DNA from 3 places in the Paenibacillus sp. FSL K6-4396 genome. Region 2 is predicted to be linked to each of the others. Evidence: predicted binding sites of a transcription regulator. Region 2 holds the regulator's gene; each other region holds the start of a gene.
What was found. Region 2 encodes Rex, which represses fermentation and respiration genes when NADH is low (regulators of the CRP and FNR family bind a similar motif). Its sites were predicted from a motif close to TTGTGAAATATTTCACAA; they were not measured.

Region 1 (6,167 bases), 730 kb from region 2:
TAAGAAAGTAACGGGGGAGACTCCGCTGAAATATATGACAGGTCTGCGGATCAATGAAGCAAAACGTATGCTTGTCACCCATGAGAATATGGATATCAAGACGATTGGTGGAGCGGTAGGGTATAGTGATTCCCACTATTTCAGCCGGATCTTCAAAAACAAAACGGGCTTGTACCCTAGCGAATACCGACTGCAATTGCAGGAACGAAAAAAAGCCCTGTCCATGGATGAGGAGAACCATGTTGACCTGAGCTGATTACTGGGCCAGAGCTTCTTCGGTTATTTTGCGAATATCAAACGGGGAGCGAATACCTTCTTCAATCATGTCGGGTAGAATCTGTTCCAGGAAATACTGCACACAGTGGAGGTCGATATTTTTGATTTTGACCAAGGCATAACGGTACATAACGATAAACTCTTTCTCCGTATTGCCACGTTGGAGCTCAGCAAAGGCTTCATATACCTGATCCATCTTGTCTGCGACTTCGAGAATCAGTCCTTCAACCGATTGGTCTTTGCCCTCACGCAGCTGTCTGCGGAATATAGGCTGGAACTCTTCAGGAATATTTTCATTAATAAAATGTTCAACCATGCCTTCTTCCACCTTCTGCAGCATCGAACGCAGCTCCAGTGAATAATGTTTGACTGGTGTTTTGATATCACCAATGAAGATTTCACCATAATCATGACTGCTCGTAATTTCGTATAACTTCTTCCAATCCACGATGACTCCATGCTGTTCCTCAATATCTGCGAGTGTTTTGGCGTACTGTACCACTTTCCAGGAATGAGCGGAGACGCTGTGTTCTTCGAATTTGAATTTGCCAGGTGTACGAATAATACGTTCAAGATCATTCAGTGACCTGAAGTATGTATGGATTCCCATATAAGCGATCATCCTTTGCTGATTGAGTATAAATGTGAGTATCCATCGACTATACACCAGTTATGTCAACTGTGGATTAAGGCGGATAGCGACGAAGGTAAAATGAATTTTAATTCTTTATAGAAGGACGAGAGGATGAAAGGGGAACCATGCGAGAGAGTACGATGCTTATCGACAAACCATAAAAAGCCACGATGTGTGACTGAACGTAAGTTCGGCATCCATCGTGGCTTCAGTGTGTAGATGTTGTGTTACCTGGCGCTACATAATTGCTGTTGAATAAAGAATTATGATCTTTTACGTACCGGTGAAGTATACCAGTAAGCCATTCCGACAAATAGGGCACCGCCGATGATATTACCAAGTGTCACCGGGATCATGTTATGAAACCAGCCTGCCAGAGTAATGGTATCCGGGTGGTTAGGCAACAGCCAGGACAAGGACAGCAAAGTCATATTGGCAACACTGTGCTCATACCCACTTGCAATAAAGGCGTACAGACACCACCAGATAAGAGCAATTTTGGCGATATCCTCTTTTGTGCGAGCAGCCATCCAGATCGCCAGACAGACGAGCCAGTTACAGAGAATGCCGCGGAAGAACAACTCCGATACGGGAGCAGCCATCTTTTTGGCTGAAGCGACGAATAACAGATGTTCAGGCGCAGCCGTTTTGAACAGGCCACTGCCTACAATAAGCAGGCTGAGCAGGATCGCACCTAACAAGTTGCCGAGGAAGACGAGCCCCCAGTTTTTCAGTGTATCTTTAACTGTGGTCCGGCCTGCCAGTGTACTCATGGTAAAGAACATATTGTTACCTGTGAACAGTTCCGATCCGGCAAAGATGACCAGCGTGAGCGCGAGTCCGAAGGACATGCCCATCAACATGGTTTGCAGTGGTGACTGTGCCGCAAGGAGCGGAGCACCGATACTGAAGATCAGCACGATGCCAAGTCCTACATAGGCACCCGCCATTAAGGCGGCAACCATGTAGCGTGAAAGATTGGAGTTCATCTGATCCCGTTTTTTAACTGCAGCTTCAATAATTCCCTCAACACTTGGTGTATACATCACGGTTTCCCCCATTATTTTGCATCAATCTTTGAACGTTTCAATGGAGCTATACAGCAATCCAGACCTGGCCGTTCTCTACCTTGACTGGATACATCTGGACTTGACCATTATCCGGTGCTTGCACAAGACCGGTCGTCAGATCGATTTTCCAATCATACAGTGGATCGTACAGATAATGTCCGGACACGATGCCTTCTGCCAGCGGCCCACCCTTGGGGTGGGGGTTGTGATTATCCGCAGCGAAGATGGTGCCATCCGATGCACGAAAGACAGCAAGCTGATGGTCCTTAATCTCAACTACTCTTCCGATTCGTGGCAGGAATTCTTCAACTACTCCGGCAGGGAAGTAGGTGCCTGATTGTTTTGTCGTCATCTAAAACCACTCCTTATCTATATTTAACATTCCGGTAGTATTAATCTTGCGAGCTTACTTATGGACGAGCCGATACTTCGATGCCGTGGAACATTTTGCTTTGGCCTTCCTCATTACGAATCGCTTTTTGCCAAGGTTCTTCCACATGCTCAAGTGCGAATTCAATCCGTTGCATCAACGCTTTGCGTTCCTCAAGATTATCCACGACAACCGAACGAATATGCTCCAGACCCATACGTTCCACCCACTCGGAAGTCCGCTCCAGATAGTTACCTGTCTCGCGGTAATATTGCATGATGGCTCCGCACAATTCAATCAACTCTTCATCTGTTTTCACTTTGCATAGGGAATCAGCAAGTCTTGCTTTAATACCGCCGTTACCACCGATAAAGATTTCCCAGCCGCCGTCGTTACCAACGATACCGATATCTTTTGTACATGCCTCTGCACAGTTCCGTGGACAGCCATTGACAGCGTATTTGAACTTGGCAGGCAGATCCAGACGTTCGAATTTCCGTTCAATCCGAGCACCCATAGCCATGGAATCCTGTGTACCGAATCGGCAGAATTGGGAGCCGACACATGTTTTGACCGTGCGCAGCGATTTGGCGTATGCATAACCTGAAGGCATATCCAGTTCAGCCCAGACTTTAGTCAGATCTTCTTTTTTGACACCAATCAAGTCGAGGCGCTGACCGCCGGTAACTTTGACTGCTTTCACATCATATTTGACTGAAACATCAGCGATGCGTTTGAGATCCGCTGGTGTAGTCACTCCGCCATACATCCGAGGTACGACCGTATACGTTCCATCTTTTTGAATATTTGCATTCATGCGTTCGTTAACAAAACGGGATTCCTTCTCATCTTCGTGTGTGTCTGGTGCAATCATGCCAAGGTAATAGTTGATTGCAGGGCGACATTTCGAACAACCCTCAGGCTGACTCCAACCCAGTACATTCATGACCTCTTTGGTCGTTTGTAATCCTTTTGCACGAATCTCAGCTACAATCTCATCCCGTCCCATGGAAGTACATCCGCATATTCCCTGTTTGGCTCCACTGCTGAAGCCGTCTCCCAGCACATATTGCAGAATCTGTTCCACAACCGGTTTACATCCACCGCATGAGCGTGTTGCACCGGTACAGGCTTTGATTTCATCTACAGTGGTAAGGCCCTGGTTTGTAATTACATCGACAATCGTGCCTTTAGTTACCCCGTTACATCCACAGACGATCTCGTCCTCGGGCATCGTTTCAACAGAGGTTGCTTTCTTATGACCACCGCAGCCTGTACCCATGAGTGAACCGTACAATTCCTCGGTCATTTCGGTTTGATTTTTAATCAGTTTCTGCAATTCGGCAGAATCCGTAATGTCACCGAAGAGAACAGCGCCGACCATTTTATTATCACGAAGCAGAATTTTTTTGTAGGTTCGTTTCCAGTCATCTTTGTGCGAAATGACCGTGTGCTCTGGGCTGTCGATGAATTCACCCGTTGAAAACACGTCTACACCCGAAATTTTCAATTTCGTAGATACTACAGAACCTTCATATGGAGCGGTCTCTACACCGCAGATATGTTTCGCGAGAATCATGCCTTGTTCGAACAAGGGGGCAACGAGGCCGTAACATACCCCGCGGTGCTCTGTACATTCCCCGACCGAATACACATTCTCAAGTGAAGTCTGCATATAGTCATTCACGACAATACCCCGGTTCACTTCCATACCGCTTTCGCGGGCTACAGTCGTATTGGGTTTAATGCCTACAGCCATGACCACAAAATCAACATTCAGAACCGTATCATCTGCAAAACGTATCCCTTCAACGCGTTCGCCGCCCAGCAGTTCGGAAGTCTGCGCACCCATCTTGAACCGGATACCCTGACGTTCGAGTTCTGCCTTCAACATGGCTGAAGCTTGTGGATCAAGCTGACGCTCCATCAGATCTTCCATCAGATGCACTACGGTAACTTCCATGCCAAGTTGTACCAACCCTTTGGCAGCTTCAAGGCCTAGCAGTCCGCCCCCGATAACGGCCGCTCGTTTATACTGCTTAGCAGCTTCCAGCATGACATTGCAATCGGCGATATCGCGGAAACCGACAACACCTTCTTTGTCATGTCCCGGTACGGGGAGAATGAAGGAGTTGGAGCCTGTTGCAATGATAATTTTGTCATAAGGAACGCGAGTTCCATCTTCAGTCACAACTTCGTGTGTCTCGGCATCGATTCGTGTAACCGTTGTGCCTGTGTGCAGCGTAATGCCGTAATCTTCATACCAGTGAAGGTCGTTCAGCACGATATCGTCCAGTGTTTTGCTTCCTTCCAGTACATAAGACAACATAATGCGGTTGTAGTTAGGATAGGGCTCTGTGCCAAAAACAGTAATATCAAATCGCGTAGTTAATTTCAAAATTTGCTCAACGGTACTGATTCCTGCCATACCGTTACCAATGATAATGAGGTTCTCTTTTTTTCCGTTCATGTGTGTATGCCTCCTTGAATAGACGCTGTACATTACTCAAAATTTTAGTGGTTTATATTTGAAATTATACAAGTAGTTGACGACAATTTATGTGATTTAATTCACTAATAAAGATAAAAGAGTCATAAATATAATAATGTGAGCCCCATCACAGAAAGTTATATTAATTTTCATACAAATAAGAAATGCGAACTATTGTTCTTATTTTGTTTTCGTTGTAAAATCGGAATTGGGCCGTATTGTTCCCGATTTCTTCGAAAGGACGTTTTTGCATCATGATGGGAAGATCCCACCTTATTATCGGGACAGGTGTGTCGCTTTCTGTTCTGCAGTTGGCCGGCATGCCGGTGACTGCGCCGGCAGTTACGGTTGCTCTGATTGGTTCGTTATTGCCTGACATTGATGAGCCAAATTCGCTGCTGGTATCCAGAGCCCTGCCTAACAGTCTGATCAGGTTGTTACAGACGATTCTGTTGCCCACAGCTGTATTTGTGTACTTCTATGTTCATGCCAAACCATGGAACCTGTTGCTTGCGATCCTCATTGCGCTTGTGTCATTCCTGCCTTCGCGTTCGCTTCGCAAAGTGTTGATGTTTGCGATTGGACTAGGGCTTGTCTTCTATGGTCATGCGTTTGCACCGTGGAACTTGATTGCAGGCAGCCTACTTATGCTGTGTACAACGCTAACTCACAGGGGACTAACGCATACCCTATATGGAACAGCCATTTGGGCCGGCTTGCTTTACAGCACGACCCAGCAGCAGGGACCGGAGATCTGGGTAGCAGGAGGTACAGCATATGCCATGCACTTGTTGGCCGATTCACTAACCAATCGGGGGATTCGTCCGTTACCACCGCTCAAGTGGCGCATACGGGTGAATCTGATGAGTACAGGGACCAAACGTGGGGCCGTTGTAGAGAATGTCTGCATTGTGCTTACTCTTATTTTGGCCTGGATTGCATTCTCACCGCTATTTCTGTAATGACCAAATACCAGTCCTGCATAAGGGCTGGTATTTCTTTTTTGTTATTTACCTGTAAGCCATGAGAGGGTAATGGGATCAAGTTGCTGTTGGAGTGCTGGATAGACTTTCAATATCGGAGGAGCCAAATACAAATAAAACAACAAGAATAAGCACAATTAACAGTTCGGCGAACCCGGTTCCGTCAAACTCGGACATGTTGCCCACCTCATTTCTTTATTAAGAATTGATTCTCTGCTGAAATGCCTGTATAACATCATTAAGCGTCATATCCCCGCCAGTTTCATCCAGGAATTGTACCAGTTTGTCTGAATTGGAGGGTGTGACCTTTTGAAGTGTTTTATATTGACCAACCAATTCTACA
Region 2 (6,167 bases):
CACTGGGTTCTTATCAACTTGGTTATGTGTCTTCCGAATTTGGATTTCAACATGATCGCCCTCACCAGGCAGACAGTGATGCACTGGCGACAGCCTATGTGCTGCTCAAATGTCTGGATGAGTTAAAGGAATTACCGCTCATAACGATTCAGCGCCTCAGTGATCTGTTTGCACCAGAAGACAGTGACTTGGGTTGGTTTTTGGACGGAATGCGCAGTGAGAAGGAAGCAGAGCCGATTCAGGATCTGGACGGACATACCTATTATCGTCAGCTTGCTCTTAATGTAAGTGATTGGACTGATATAGGTGCACCACGCGATGAGCGGGAGGCTAACCCCCTCGATAGTGTAAGCTTCGAACAGTTTATGGACCAGGTTCGGGAGAACCTGAAGGATACGCTGGATCATTACGAAGAGCGTGAAGCGCAGACTCAGATGTTCAGCAGTGTAAGGCAAGCCCTGGATGAAGAGAAACATCTCTTGATCGAAGCAGGAACAGGCACTGGTAAATCTCTGGGTTATCTCTTGCCTGCTATTTACGAAAGTGTGAAGCAAGAACAGAAAGTTATGGTCAGCACGCATACAATCAACCTGCAGGAGCAATTGAGAGAGCGGGACATTCCGATGCTGACTCAAGTGGTTCCGTTCCCGTTTAAGGCTGCTGTATTCAAAGGGCGTGGACATTACCTGTGCCTGCGCAAATTTGAACACAAAATCAATAAACGTGAATTCGCCACACCTAAAGAGGATTATTTCACAGCTGCTCAGATGATTGTCTGGCTTACGCAGACCGAAACCGGAGATGATGAGGAACTTAACCTTAGCGGACGCGGAGGGGACTTCTGGGAGACGGTACAGAGCGAATCTGAGTCTTGTCTGGGAAGATCATGTCCATGGTTCCGCAAATGTTTCTACCATCGTGCCAAACATGAGGCCGGGTTGTCTGATATTGTAATCACCAATCACTCCAAATTATTTACGGATGTGAAAGCCGCGCATCAGCTGCTGCCAGCCTATGAGAGTCTTGTGATCGATGAAGCACATCATCTGGAGGATGTCGCTGGTAAACATCTTGGAATGCATATGAAATATTTCACCTTGGTTCATACACTGACCCGCCTGTTTAAAGACAGTCGTAATGGACAGCTGCCTATGCTTCGTTCGCAGTTATCCGGGCATGAAAATTCGGTGCAATGGGGTTCCATGGTGGATCAGATGTTCCCGCTCGCTCTTGAAGTTAAGGAGCTGTGGGATCGTATGAGTGATGCCTTGTTCGGTCTGTTGCCTGAACGAAGTGATGCTTCACCGGGAGAGACGGGGCAATTTTCCCTGCGTCTGAAAGCTTCTCAGAAACCTGCAAAATGGCAGGAGTTGCAGGATCTGGAGAACCAGATCTATGTGACTCTGGGCGATTTGGTTCGCAAAGGGGACAAATTGCTGCTTGAAGTGAAAGAGGATCAGGATGATTATCAATCGGATAGTCTGATTACGGACATTACAGGATTGCTGAAAGATCTGACCACATTGAAGGAGAATCTGCGTTTCTTCATGCGTATGGATGATGCCAAAACGGTGTACTGGATGGAAGCCAGTGGTCAATTCCGCAGCAAATCTCTCCAGCTGTATGCTGTACCTGTAGATGTCAGTGCACAACTTAAGGATTTATTTTTTGATAAAAAGAAAAGTGTTGTGCTTACATCGGCTACGCTTTCGGTAGATAAATCATTCCAGTTCATGATTGAACAGCTTGGCTTGCAGGAAGCTTCCGAGAATAATCGGTTGTTAACGTCGATGCTGCCATCACCTTTCAACTATCGCGATCAGGCACTTCTGGTGATTCCGCGTGATTTCCCGAGTGTGAAGGGTAGTGTGGGTGATGCGCACTTTGTTAATATGCTGGTGCAATCACTTGCAGAGACGGCAATTGCCACGCGTGGACGCATGATGGTTCTGTTTACTTCATACAAGATGTTGCGACAGGTCTATGATCCGCTGAAGGAGGCGCTATCTGGTAACGACATCTCGTTGCTTGGGCAAGGCGTTGACAGTGGAAGCCGCTCTAAGCTGACTCGCAGGTTCCAAGATGCCAAAGCTACGGTACTTCTGGGTACAAGCAGCTTCTGGGAGGGTGTAGATATCCCGGGAGAGGCGCTAACCTGTCTCGCTATTGTGCGACTGCCTTTCCAGCCACCGAATCATCCGTTGGTGGAAGCCAAGAGTGAGTTGCTTCAGGAACAGAAGAAAAATCCATTCATGAAACTGTCCGTGCCGCAAGCGGTCATTCGTTTCAAGCAGGGATTTGGCCGGTTGGTGCGTACAGCGAAGGACAGAGGAATTGTCATTGTTTATGATACACGGGTGATTGAAGCGTACTATGGTAAATTCTTTTTATATTCATTACCTGGTCCCAAAATGGAGCATATGCTCACGGAGCAAATGGTTCCACGAATTACCGAGTGGTTAGAAAAACCTGTTAATGAACAAGAATAATGGTTGTTTTGTTCGTTATATCATTGCATGAGACTATCGTTTGGCGTTAAACTTTATTAGATATTTCCGTATCCGATTAAAGCAGTTGCACGTAAGAACTTATAACCTAAATTACAAGGAGCATTCTGTATAAAATGTCATGTTTATCTTTGAGTTTATACAGAATGCTCATCTTTTCATCTATTATTTTATCGTGGCCTTGGTAAGGGGGAGCAAGAATGAAATCGGATAAAATTTCGGAAGCGGTGGTACGACGTCTGCCTGTATACTTGCGTTATTTGAACGAGTTACATCAGCGTGAGGTGGCTACTGTTTCTTCTCAAGAGCTTGGACAGAGGCTGGATCTGAATCCGGCCCAAATTCGTAAAGACCTGGCTTACTTCGGTGATTTTGGTCGTAAAGGGATCGGGTATGATGTATCCTATTTGATCGAGAAAATTCGTCACATTCTCAAAATCGATCAGCAAATTAATGTAGCTCTGGTAGGAGCGGGTAATCTCGGTCAAGCCTTGTCCAACTACAATGCATATCTGAAAGACAACATGAAGATTGTTGCTGTATTTGATGCATATGGACCGAAGATTGGTAGTCAAATTAACAGTTTGACGGTAAAACCAATGAATGAATTGACGGAAGCGGTTAAAACAGAAAACATCCGCATCGGAATTATCACGGTTCCGGATACGGAAGCCCAAAATGTAGCCGATCAGCTTATTGAATCCGGAATCGAAGCGATTCTTAATTTTGCACCAACCATTCTAAAAACACCGCCGCATATCCGCATTCACCATGCTGACTTTACAACGGATCTGCTTAGTTTGGCCTATTACTTGGAGACTGGAAAGGACGACGAGGAAGATGACAACAAATAGATGGGTAATTCACAACGGCAAATTTGCCGTTAATGAAGGTGGCACAACATGGAACGTGGTTCAAGGATACATGGTTGTCGAGGATGACAAGATTGTGCATATTGGTGAGACATTGCCGGATGGAGACAAAAATTGTACCAAAGTGGATGGAAAAGGACTGTTCTTCCTGCCGGGTCTGATCAATACGCATGGTCATGCAGCAATGTCGTTGCTCAGAGGGCACGGAGATGATCTTGCGTTGCAAGTATGGTTGCAGGAAAAAATGTGGCCGATGGAAGCGAAAATGACTTCACAAGACGTATATTGGGGAACTTCGCTATCGGTGCTTGAAATGTTGAAAGGCGGAACTACAGCTTTCCTGGACATGTACGATCACATGGATCAAGTTGCCAAAGTTGTGGAGCAATCCGGCGTTAGAGCAGCACTGGCACGTGGTGTAATCGGGCTGTGCTCGGAAGAAGAGCAACTGCGGAAACTGGAGGAGTCGGCAGCGTTTGCACGTGAGTGGAATGGACAGGCAGATGGTCGCATTACAACTGTAATCTCGCCACACGCCCCATATACATGCCCTCCTGACTACATAGAGAAGCTTGTGCAGGTCGCGAACGACCTGAACCTTCCTCTCCATACACATATGTCTGAAACGCTTCGTGAAGTGGAGCAGAACGTGGCTGATTATGGACTGCGTCCTGTGGCACATCTGGAGAAACTGGGCTTTTTCTCACGTCCATCCCTGGTTGCACATGCTGTGCATCTGAATGACGAAGAGATTGAGATTCTGGCCCGTCATGATGTGGCTGTATCCCATAACCCGGGAAGTAACCTGAAACTTGCTTCCGGTGTTGCGCGGGTACCAGCGTTACTGAAAGCAGGAGTTACCGTGTCACTCGGAACAGACGGACCGGCAAGCAACAACAACCTGGATATGTTCGAGGAAATGAGACTGGCTGCATTGATCCACAAAGGTGTATCTGGTGACCCGACGGCTGTGCCAGCAGGCGAAGCGTTACTCCTCGGAACGTCATACGGTGCCAAATCCATTTTCTTGAACAATACCGGAGCACTTGAGGTCGGCATGAAGGCTGATTTTATCGCTCTTGACATTGAACAGGCACATTTCTATCCACATACAGACCTGATCTCACATACGATCTACTCGGCTTCTGCCAAAGATGTTGAGCACGTATGGGTGGATGGAAAACAAGTGGTCAAACACGGCGAATGTCTGACGCTGGATGAAGAACGCATTTTGCGTGAGGCTCAATTGGCATTTGATGGTCTGCTTGCTCGTAAATTGCAGGACAGAGCATCATAGGGAAAGGAAGTTCGACTTTTGAAGAAAAAAAAGAAGTGGATATGGATTTCGCTGCTTGCACTGGTTCTGATTCTGTTTGGACTTCAGCGTTATTACGTCTATGTCACGCAGGACCAGCGTAAGGAAGAAGCTCTCGCTATACAGGCAGCACAGAAGCAACTGGGCATTACATCCTATGATGAATTGCGCAAGTACATCTGGGGAGATAAAGAAGGCTCAGACAACATCTACTGGACCCTGATCGGCAAAAATAAGGATAACCAGGATGTTATGGTCTGGGTTAAATTCGATGCAAACAATGAACCGGCTAAGGGTGCAAACGCTGTACACAGTGAGCTGCTGCAGAATGGCATGTCCGAAGCGCAGATCCGCAATCGCTTCAGTTCTGAAGTTCCTGCCGGCGAGATTAAACGAATCATGCCCGGAGTTGTGAATGGAATATATGTGTGGCAAGTGTATTATAAAGACGGTACGCATAACCACTATCGCTTTTATCGTTTTAGCAATGGAGAACAGGTGGACCTGGTCTACACACTCCCGAACAGCTAGTACAAATAGAGTGACATAACTAGAGAATTAGAGAAATGAAAGAACCGGCAGACGGATATCCGACTGAACCGGTTCTTTGTGTTGCCTGTAAACATTTTTGATTTAAATAGTTAAAATTAATAATTTATTCATATTTTCGCCTTCGAAAATGTATATACGATGTGATATACTCAGTTATGTACTCAAAGTTACATTCAAAACAAATAATCCTGTCGAAATTATCGCAGGAGTCAATGTGCACATATTCGTATATACCAATAAGCCAGTAGGTTGGGCCAAAATCTGGGAGGGGTAATTCACTTGAAGCTAAAAGTATTGCCTATTGCTTTAACTGCCGTCATTTCAGCCGTTGTGTTGTTTGGAGGTTGGTTTGTATATCGTCAGGTGGTTGTGCAGAATCCGATTGAAAAAATGGTAACCCAGTACGATGGAGTCAATGACGTTCAATTAACTATTAACCGCAATGACGTACAATTGAAACTGGATCTGCAACCGGATGTTGATTTGGGCAGACTGGTACAATATATTCACAAAGAAGGACAGACGGTGATTGGTTCACGCTCGTTAAAGCTGGATGTTGTGGATCATTCCAACGAGGCGCTTGAGAACTGGTGGGGTGATGCCATGTTTACCGTAGCCCAGGCGATGGAGAACAAGCAGTACACCGAGATTACACCAACGTTGTCGAAGATGGCGACGAACGGGATTAAAGTGAATACAGCTATGGATGACAACAATGTATATGTCAGTCTCAGTGACGGAGATGCCAGCAAGTTTATTATTCTGCCGCGTGTGCCCGGTCAGATAGGAGTGTGGCCTAATGCCTAAATGGACAAAAGAAGTTGCCATCGGATTTTTTCCTGTGTTGATTATTTTCCTTGCGTTTACTGGTGTTAATATTGTTCCGATTCTTATTGCGGCGGCGGTTGTCGGTGGTCTGCT
Region 3 (6,167 bases), 900 kb from region 2:
CAGCAGTTTCAGCCGTTAGCAGCGGATGAATCACTGGAAAGCTTCATCTCTGCGTTATCTGCTGCCAAACCAATTGCAACGAGTCCGGAATTGGAAGAGAATCTCTACGGCAAAGAAGATCGCAAAATCATCTATCTCACGCTGGAAGACAAAACGCAGGTTCCACTGGTTCTGTTCGGTGAAGGTCTGGTGCGTTACGGTAATGTTCCTGCATTTCTCGAAGTTGAAAAAGGCGCGTTTCAATCTTTCTGGAACAGCTTGCGGGAGTAAGGCGAAGGAAGCGATAAGGATGCATGAAGAAGAGCGAACAGGGCACATAAGTGTGCTTTGTCCGCTCTTTTGATTATCGGTGGAGTCGTTTAATTAGAATTTTTGTAATACACCAAATGGTCGGTCCACTCATCATTTTCGTGTATGAAACCTTTACGTACACATTCAAATTCCATACCAACGCTTTCAGCTAACTTTACAGAAGGGGTATTATCTAAATTGATATGTGCTTCTATACGGTGGAATTTCAAATGTTCAAATGCAATATGAAGAGCCTCATTCACAGCTTCTTTGCCATAACCTTTTCGCCAATACTGATTATGGATCGTATATCCGAAGCTTCCCCATTGAAAGTCATCTCTCGCCAAGGTTGCAATATCAATCATACCCAAATGTGTACCATCATGCTTTCTAAACACACCAAATACATAAACCGCATCTGTACGCGCTAACTCCTGGTGTCGATCTACCAGATCATGAAACCAATCCAGCGTACATTCACTCATATCCATTTTCCCTTTATCATGGCGGTATTGGGAGGGATGACGGTTTTCAAATTCATATAACCAATTTTCATAGTCGTCTTTCTGTAATGGTCGGATGACTAGCCGTTCTGTCTCTGAAATATGATCAAATTTTTCTGCTTTTAATATCAAAATGACAACTCCTCTGGATTGAATTTGTGCTCATGGCATAGCACTGAAATAGTCCATAACCACGCTGCGAAACTCTAAAGCGGCTTTGGAAATATACCTGTTTTTGTGCGAAAGCAGAGCGATCTCACGAACGAGTTGGTGTTCCTCTACCTGAAGATATCTAATGCGCTCATGCGGGTTTCTGGCTGTGCTAGGTATAAACGCGAGACCGATCTCCGCTTCAACAAGGGCTGTTAATCTTGCAGGCTCATCACCTTCATATACATATTTCGGTAAGAAACCAGCGGATTGACATACGGAATCTACCATATCACGAACCCCATACCCTTGTTTCACCCCAACAAACCACTCGTCCTTAAGTTCAGTTAACTGAATGCTGCTTCGGTCTGCATATCGATGCCCCATAGGAACAGCGACTACGATCGGATCTTCATATAGTATCTGACATTCGATGTCGTCACCTTGAATCGGAGGGGAGGAGAGACAAAAATCAACCTCGCCCCGATGTAGAAGTCTGGACATGTTCTCTAACGAAACCATTTGTACATGAAACTGAATGTCCGGTTGATTTTTGCGAAATTCTCGTAGTATACCTGGCAAAGTACTTGCCGTAGTCACCGCCAATTGCAGTATCCCCTGATCTTTGTTGGAGAGGTCGCCTATTTCCCGTTGTCCCTGTTCCAATTCAAATAAGGCTTTTTCAGTTCGGCGAAGAAATGTTCTTCCAAAATCGTTTAGTCGCAGCTTTCTCCCGATTCGATCAAATAAGGGGACTCCCAGGTCATCCTCTAATCGTTGTATCGTTTTGCTCAGAGAGGATTGCGTAACATGCAGCTTTCCCGCAGCTTCCGTAACATGTTCGCATCGGGCCACCGTCAGGAAATATTTTAGTTGGAGAAGTTCCATTTGCACCATTCCTTCATTCCTTCTAGTTCATCAAATCATAACATATAATGCGTTGGAATAAATGAATGTTTTCAAGTAAGATGACAGCAGAAGAAGGAGTGATGCACCGATGAACGTTCGAAATAAAGGATTGATGTTAGCTGTTGGACTCGGAATTATGTTGAATCCGTTGAATTCCTCCATGATTTCGGTGGCAATCTCCAGGCTACAACAAGTGTACCAACTTGGTTTTACAGCCGTTTCGTGGATCATTTTATCATTTTACATTGCCAGTGCTGTTGCTCAACCCGTCATGGGCAAGTGTAGTGATTTGTTTGGCCGCAGGAAGATCTTCCTCATGGGTCTTGTTATTGTTTTTGTATCGTCCATGCTAGCTCCGTGGTCTCCCAGTTTTTCGTGGCTCATCGTATTCCGGATCGTTCAATCGATTGGCACAAGCATGATGGTAGCCGTCGGAATGGCGATTGTCAGAATGAACGTGACTGACAAGCAAGCCTCCGCCTTGTCCACCTTGGCGATATTCCTTTCTGGAGCGGCTGCAATTGGACCTTTTATTGGTGGTGTTTTGATTCATTGGTGGGACTGGCACAGCATATTCTTCGTTAATATTCCGTTTGTCTTGGCGAGTTTTTGGTTCGCCTGGAAAACAATCCCGAAGGACGAGCAATCTCCGTCTATCTCTGGTCACATGTCCATTCGGCAATGGCTCGCGTTAATTGACGCACCAGGTATCCTGATGTTTACGGTAGCTTTGGTGACTCTGCTCATCGGTTTACTATCAGTAAATTCCACAGGAAATATTTCAACATGGCATCTGCTGACAGGGGGGATCGGGTTAATCGCACTCGTCATGTTTATCCGACATGAATTAAATGCAGCCACGCCTTTTATCCCTCTGCGAACGTTTGCCTCCTATCCCGGGATGACTTGGGTGAATGTGCAATACATGCTGGTGAACATCCTGTTTTACGCTCTTTTTTTTGGAGTTCCTACGTATTTGAAGCAGGTACGTCATCTCAACGAAGTTCATACAGGAATGAGCATGCTGGCTTTGGGGTTATGTTCAGTCATTATTGCTCCGATCGCAGGGCGCTGGATTGACAGATCGGGATCACGGCCAGCTTTAATCGTATCAGCATTGTTAATGACCATTGGCTCTGTATTCATTACATTCATGAATGAAACTTCTCCAATTTTTGTTGTCATTGTTGCCTTGGCTTTATTTGGCATTAGTAACGGCTTAAACGCGGTCGGCATGCAAGCTGCTCTGTTCAAAAGCACACCCAAAGAAATGATCGGAGTCGCATCAGGTATTTTTAATACATCACGCTACCTGGGGACCATCATATCATCGTTATTGATTGGTATCGTCATGGGAGATACATTTAATGTGACAGGATTTCAGATGCTTGGAATCATCCTTACGGTATTAGCTGCATCACTGATCATCATGAGCGTACGTCGCGAGGCAGGTGCGGTGAGTCCGGAGCAAGTAAGCAAGTAAAATAGAGAATCTGCCGTGCAATAGCACGTTTACACCCAATGAATCAATAGCTCCATTGGGTGTATTTTTTATTTTTCACCAAGTTGTCAGAAAGAGTTGATCCTTTCTTGAACGTTTAGGGTAGAACACGTGTCTTTGATTGAATTAGGTAAAAATAAAGATATAATAATTTTGATTAATAGGCTTGGTTAGTACTTTAAGTGCATCCATATCAGATTTTAATAGGCATCCAATGCTTGTTATTATCGGGGGCAAACAGGAGTAAACGCATTATAGGTGTGGCAAGATATCGTCATACCTAACTTTGTGAAATTTTTCGCAACTCTGCATTGAGCTTGGCCCAAGCTGATATTGAATGTTTCTAAATTGAACAGAGTTTGAAAGGAGGCAACACAAAGAATGGCTATTGATACGGTGTTATGGAGCAGGCTGGTGACAGGTTTGACGCTCGGGTTCCACGTGATTTTTGCAACGCTTGGTGTCGGTGTACCTTTGATGATTGCTATTGCAGAGTTCATCGGCATTCGGAAGAAGGATCACCATTACATACTTATGGCAAAAAGGTGGTCCAGAGGCTTTGTCATTTCTGTGGCGGTGGGTGTCGTGACAGGTACCGCGATATCACTGCAGTTGGCCTTGGTATGGCCGAATTTTATGAAACTGGCCGGAAATGTCATTGCACTGCCACTATTTATGGAAGTATTCGCGTTCTTTTTTGAAGCCATCTTCCTGGGAATTTACTTGTATACGTGGGATCGTTTCAAAAATCCGTATATCCACTGGTTGCTGACCATCCCAGTTGTCGTCGGGGCAGGCATGTCTGCTGTTTTTATTACAACAGTGAACGGATTCATGAACCAGCCTGAAGGCTTTGTCATGGAAGCAGGTCAATTCTTGGCAGTGAATCCTGTACAAGCGATGCTGAATACGGCGACGTTCTCCAAACTATTTCATGTATTAAGCTCGGCTTATCTGACAGGAGCTGCTCTGTTAGCGGGAATTGCAGCTTTTGCGATGTTGAGAAAAGGGGTGTCTGCCTACCACAAAAAAGGCCTGAACCTCATGATGGCCGTTGTTCTGGTATTCAGTTTATTAAATTCCTTAGCTGGGGATGTATCTGCCAAGTTTTTGGCTGAACATCAGCCGGAGAAGCTCGCAGCTGCCGAGTGGCATTTCGAGACGGAAAGCGGCGCAGATCTTATTTTATTAGGATGGCTGAATGCTGAACATGAAATCATAGGCGCACTTCATTTGCCGAAAGTGCTTAGCTTTCTTGCCTTTGGAGACTTTAATGCCGAGGTAACCGGGCTGAATGAATTTCCATCTGATGAGCATCCACCCTTACTTGTGCATTATTTGTTTGATCTAATGGCTGGAATAGGTTTCGCTCTACTCGCTATATCCAGTCTGTACTTCCTGTTTGTGTTCTGGAAGAAACGAAATCAGTTTAACAAGTGGATGCTTCGTATGGTTGCGCTCAGTGCACCGCTCGCTTTTCTGGCCGTTGAGATGGGTTGGTTCTATGCAGAGATCGGTCGGCAGCCATGGATCATTCGAGGTTATATGCGAGTGGAAGAGGCCGCTACTTCTTCACCGAGTGTAAGAATTTTGTTTTTCGTCTTCTTGCTTCTATACATCGTGCTTGGCGTCATCTGTGTTCTCGTATTGAGACGTCTGTTCAATAATAATCCCGCTGAGCTTGAGATGGAGAAATGGTTGAAAGAGAAGCATGATCAATCAGCCAAGAAAGGGGATCAGGCCTGATGAGTTATGAATTGATTGGTATATCCGTACTCTGGCTGTTCTTGTACGGCTATCTTATTGTAGCTTCCATTGATTTTGGAGCAGGTTTCTTCGCCTTTTATGCACGCCTGACAAAGCAGGATCACCTGATTAATCGTCTGATCTCCCGTTATCTATCACCGGTCTGGGAGATCACCAATGTATTTTTTGTCTTTTTCTATATTGGCATCGTTGGATTCTTTCCGGATACTGCTTACTATTATGGCTCCGCGCTGCTTGTACCGGGAAGTATAGCCGTCATTTTGCTTGCCATTCGTGGGTCATTCTACGCCTTTGAGAATTATGGTTCCAAAAATAACATCGTATATCTGTTTTTATACGGAGCTACCGGGTTGCTTATTCCAGCGTCATTGTCAGTGGCACTGACCCTGTCTGAAGGTGGCTTTATTTTGAAACAGGGAGATACCGTTTCCCTGGATTACTGGGCACTATTTACGAATCCATTATCGTGGAGCATCGTTGGTCTAGCCATCGTGTCGGTATTGTTCATTAGCGGGTCATTTCTGACATTTTATGCATCTCGGGCAGAGGATCATTCGGCATTGAAGCTCATGCGGAACTATGCTTTGTTCTGGAGTACACCGACCATTATTCTCGCGCTGACTGCATTTATATATTTGGGTCAACACAATGAGCGTCATTTTCAAAACATGATGGATTTATGGTGGCTGCTGGCGCTATCCGTTGCATTTTTCATGATTGCCATGTGGCTGTTATATAACGGTCGTCGTTACGGATTAGCTTTTATATGTATCATGCTGCAATTTTTCACAGCCTTTTTCGCTTACGGCATTGGGCAGTATCCTTATATTCTTGATCCATTCATCACGATTCAGAGCAGTGCCACACCGCCAGCAATGGGTTTTGCGCTAGTGGTTGTGTTTATCGGTGGGCTGTGCCTGTTAATTCCTTCTCTGATCCTGGTCTTCAAACTGTTCCTGTTTGATGCAGATTATGTCAAAGGGAAAAAATAAAGGAGGAGCGTTCAATGAAAAGGAGAGGCAAATCCAATCTGATCTCGCAGCAAA

Region 1: nirB (nitrite reductase large subunit NirB) is a predicted target of Rex. The motif match lies at 4,910-4,927, and genes of this name have one in related genera.
Region 3: MHB85_RS15140 (cytochrome ubiquinol oxidase subunit I) is a predicted target of Rex. The motif match lies at 3,641-3,658, and genes of this name have one in related genera.

What each region holds. Positions count from the first base shown of each region.
Region 1 is NZ_JBBOCR010000001.1:5,104,036-5,110,202, reverse strand. Features, by position in the region: gene MHB85_RS22515 (response regulator transcription factor) at 1-256, shown strand, start outside; gene MHB85_RS22510 (YfbR-like 5'-deoxynucleotidase) at 257-886, opposite strand; gene MHB85_RS22505 (formate/nitrite transporter family protein) at 1,174-1,956, opposite strand; gene nirD (nitrite reductase small subunit NirD) at 2,006-2,332, opposite strand; gene nirB (nitrite reductase large subunit NirB) at 2,391-4,820, opposite strand; gene MHB85_RS22490 (metal-dependent hydrolase) at 5,096-5,803, shown strand; gene MHB85_RS22485 (hypothetical protein) at 6,023-6,167, opposite strand, start outside.
Region 2 is NZ_JBBOCR010000001.1:4,377,598-4,383,764, reverse strand. Features, by position in the region: gene dinG (ATP-dependent DNA helicase DinG) at 1-2,489, shown strand, start outside; gene MHB85_RS18880 (redox-sensing transcriptional repressor Rex) at 2,708-3,361, shown strand; gene MHB85_RS18875 (amidohydrolase) at 3,348-4,676, shown strand; gene MHB85_RS18870 (cell wall elongation regulator TseB-like domain-containing protein) at 4,695-5,225, shown strand; gene MHB85_RS18865 (hypothetical protein) at 5,526-6,053, shown strand; gene MHB85_RS18860 (AAA family ATPase) at 6,046-6,167, shown strand, end outside.
Region 3 is NZ_JBBOCR010000001.1:3,481,392-3,487,558, forward strand. Features, by position in the region: gene MHB85_RS15120 (hypothetical protein) at 1-270, shown strand, start outside; gene MHB85_RS15125 (GNAT family N-acetyltransferase) at 360-926, opposite strand; gene MHB85_RS15130 (LysR family transcriptional regulator) at 957-1,832, opposite strand; gene MHB85_RS15135 (MFS transporter) at 1,942-3,336, shown strand; gene MHB85_RS15140 (cytochrome ubiquinol oxidase subunit I) at 3,736-5,100, shown strand; gene MHB85_RS15145 (cytochrome d ubiquinol oxidase subunit II) at 5,100-6,113, shown strand; gene cydD (thiol reductant ABC exporter subunit CydD) at 6,128-6,167, shown strand, end outside.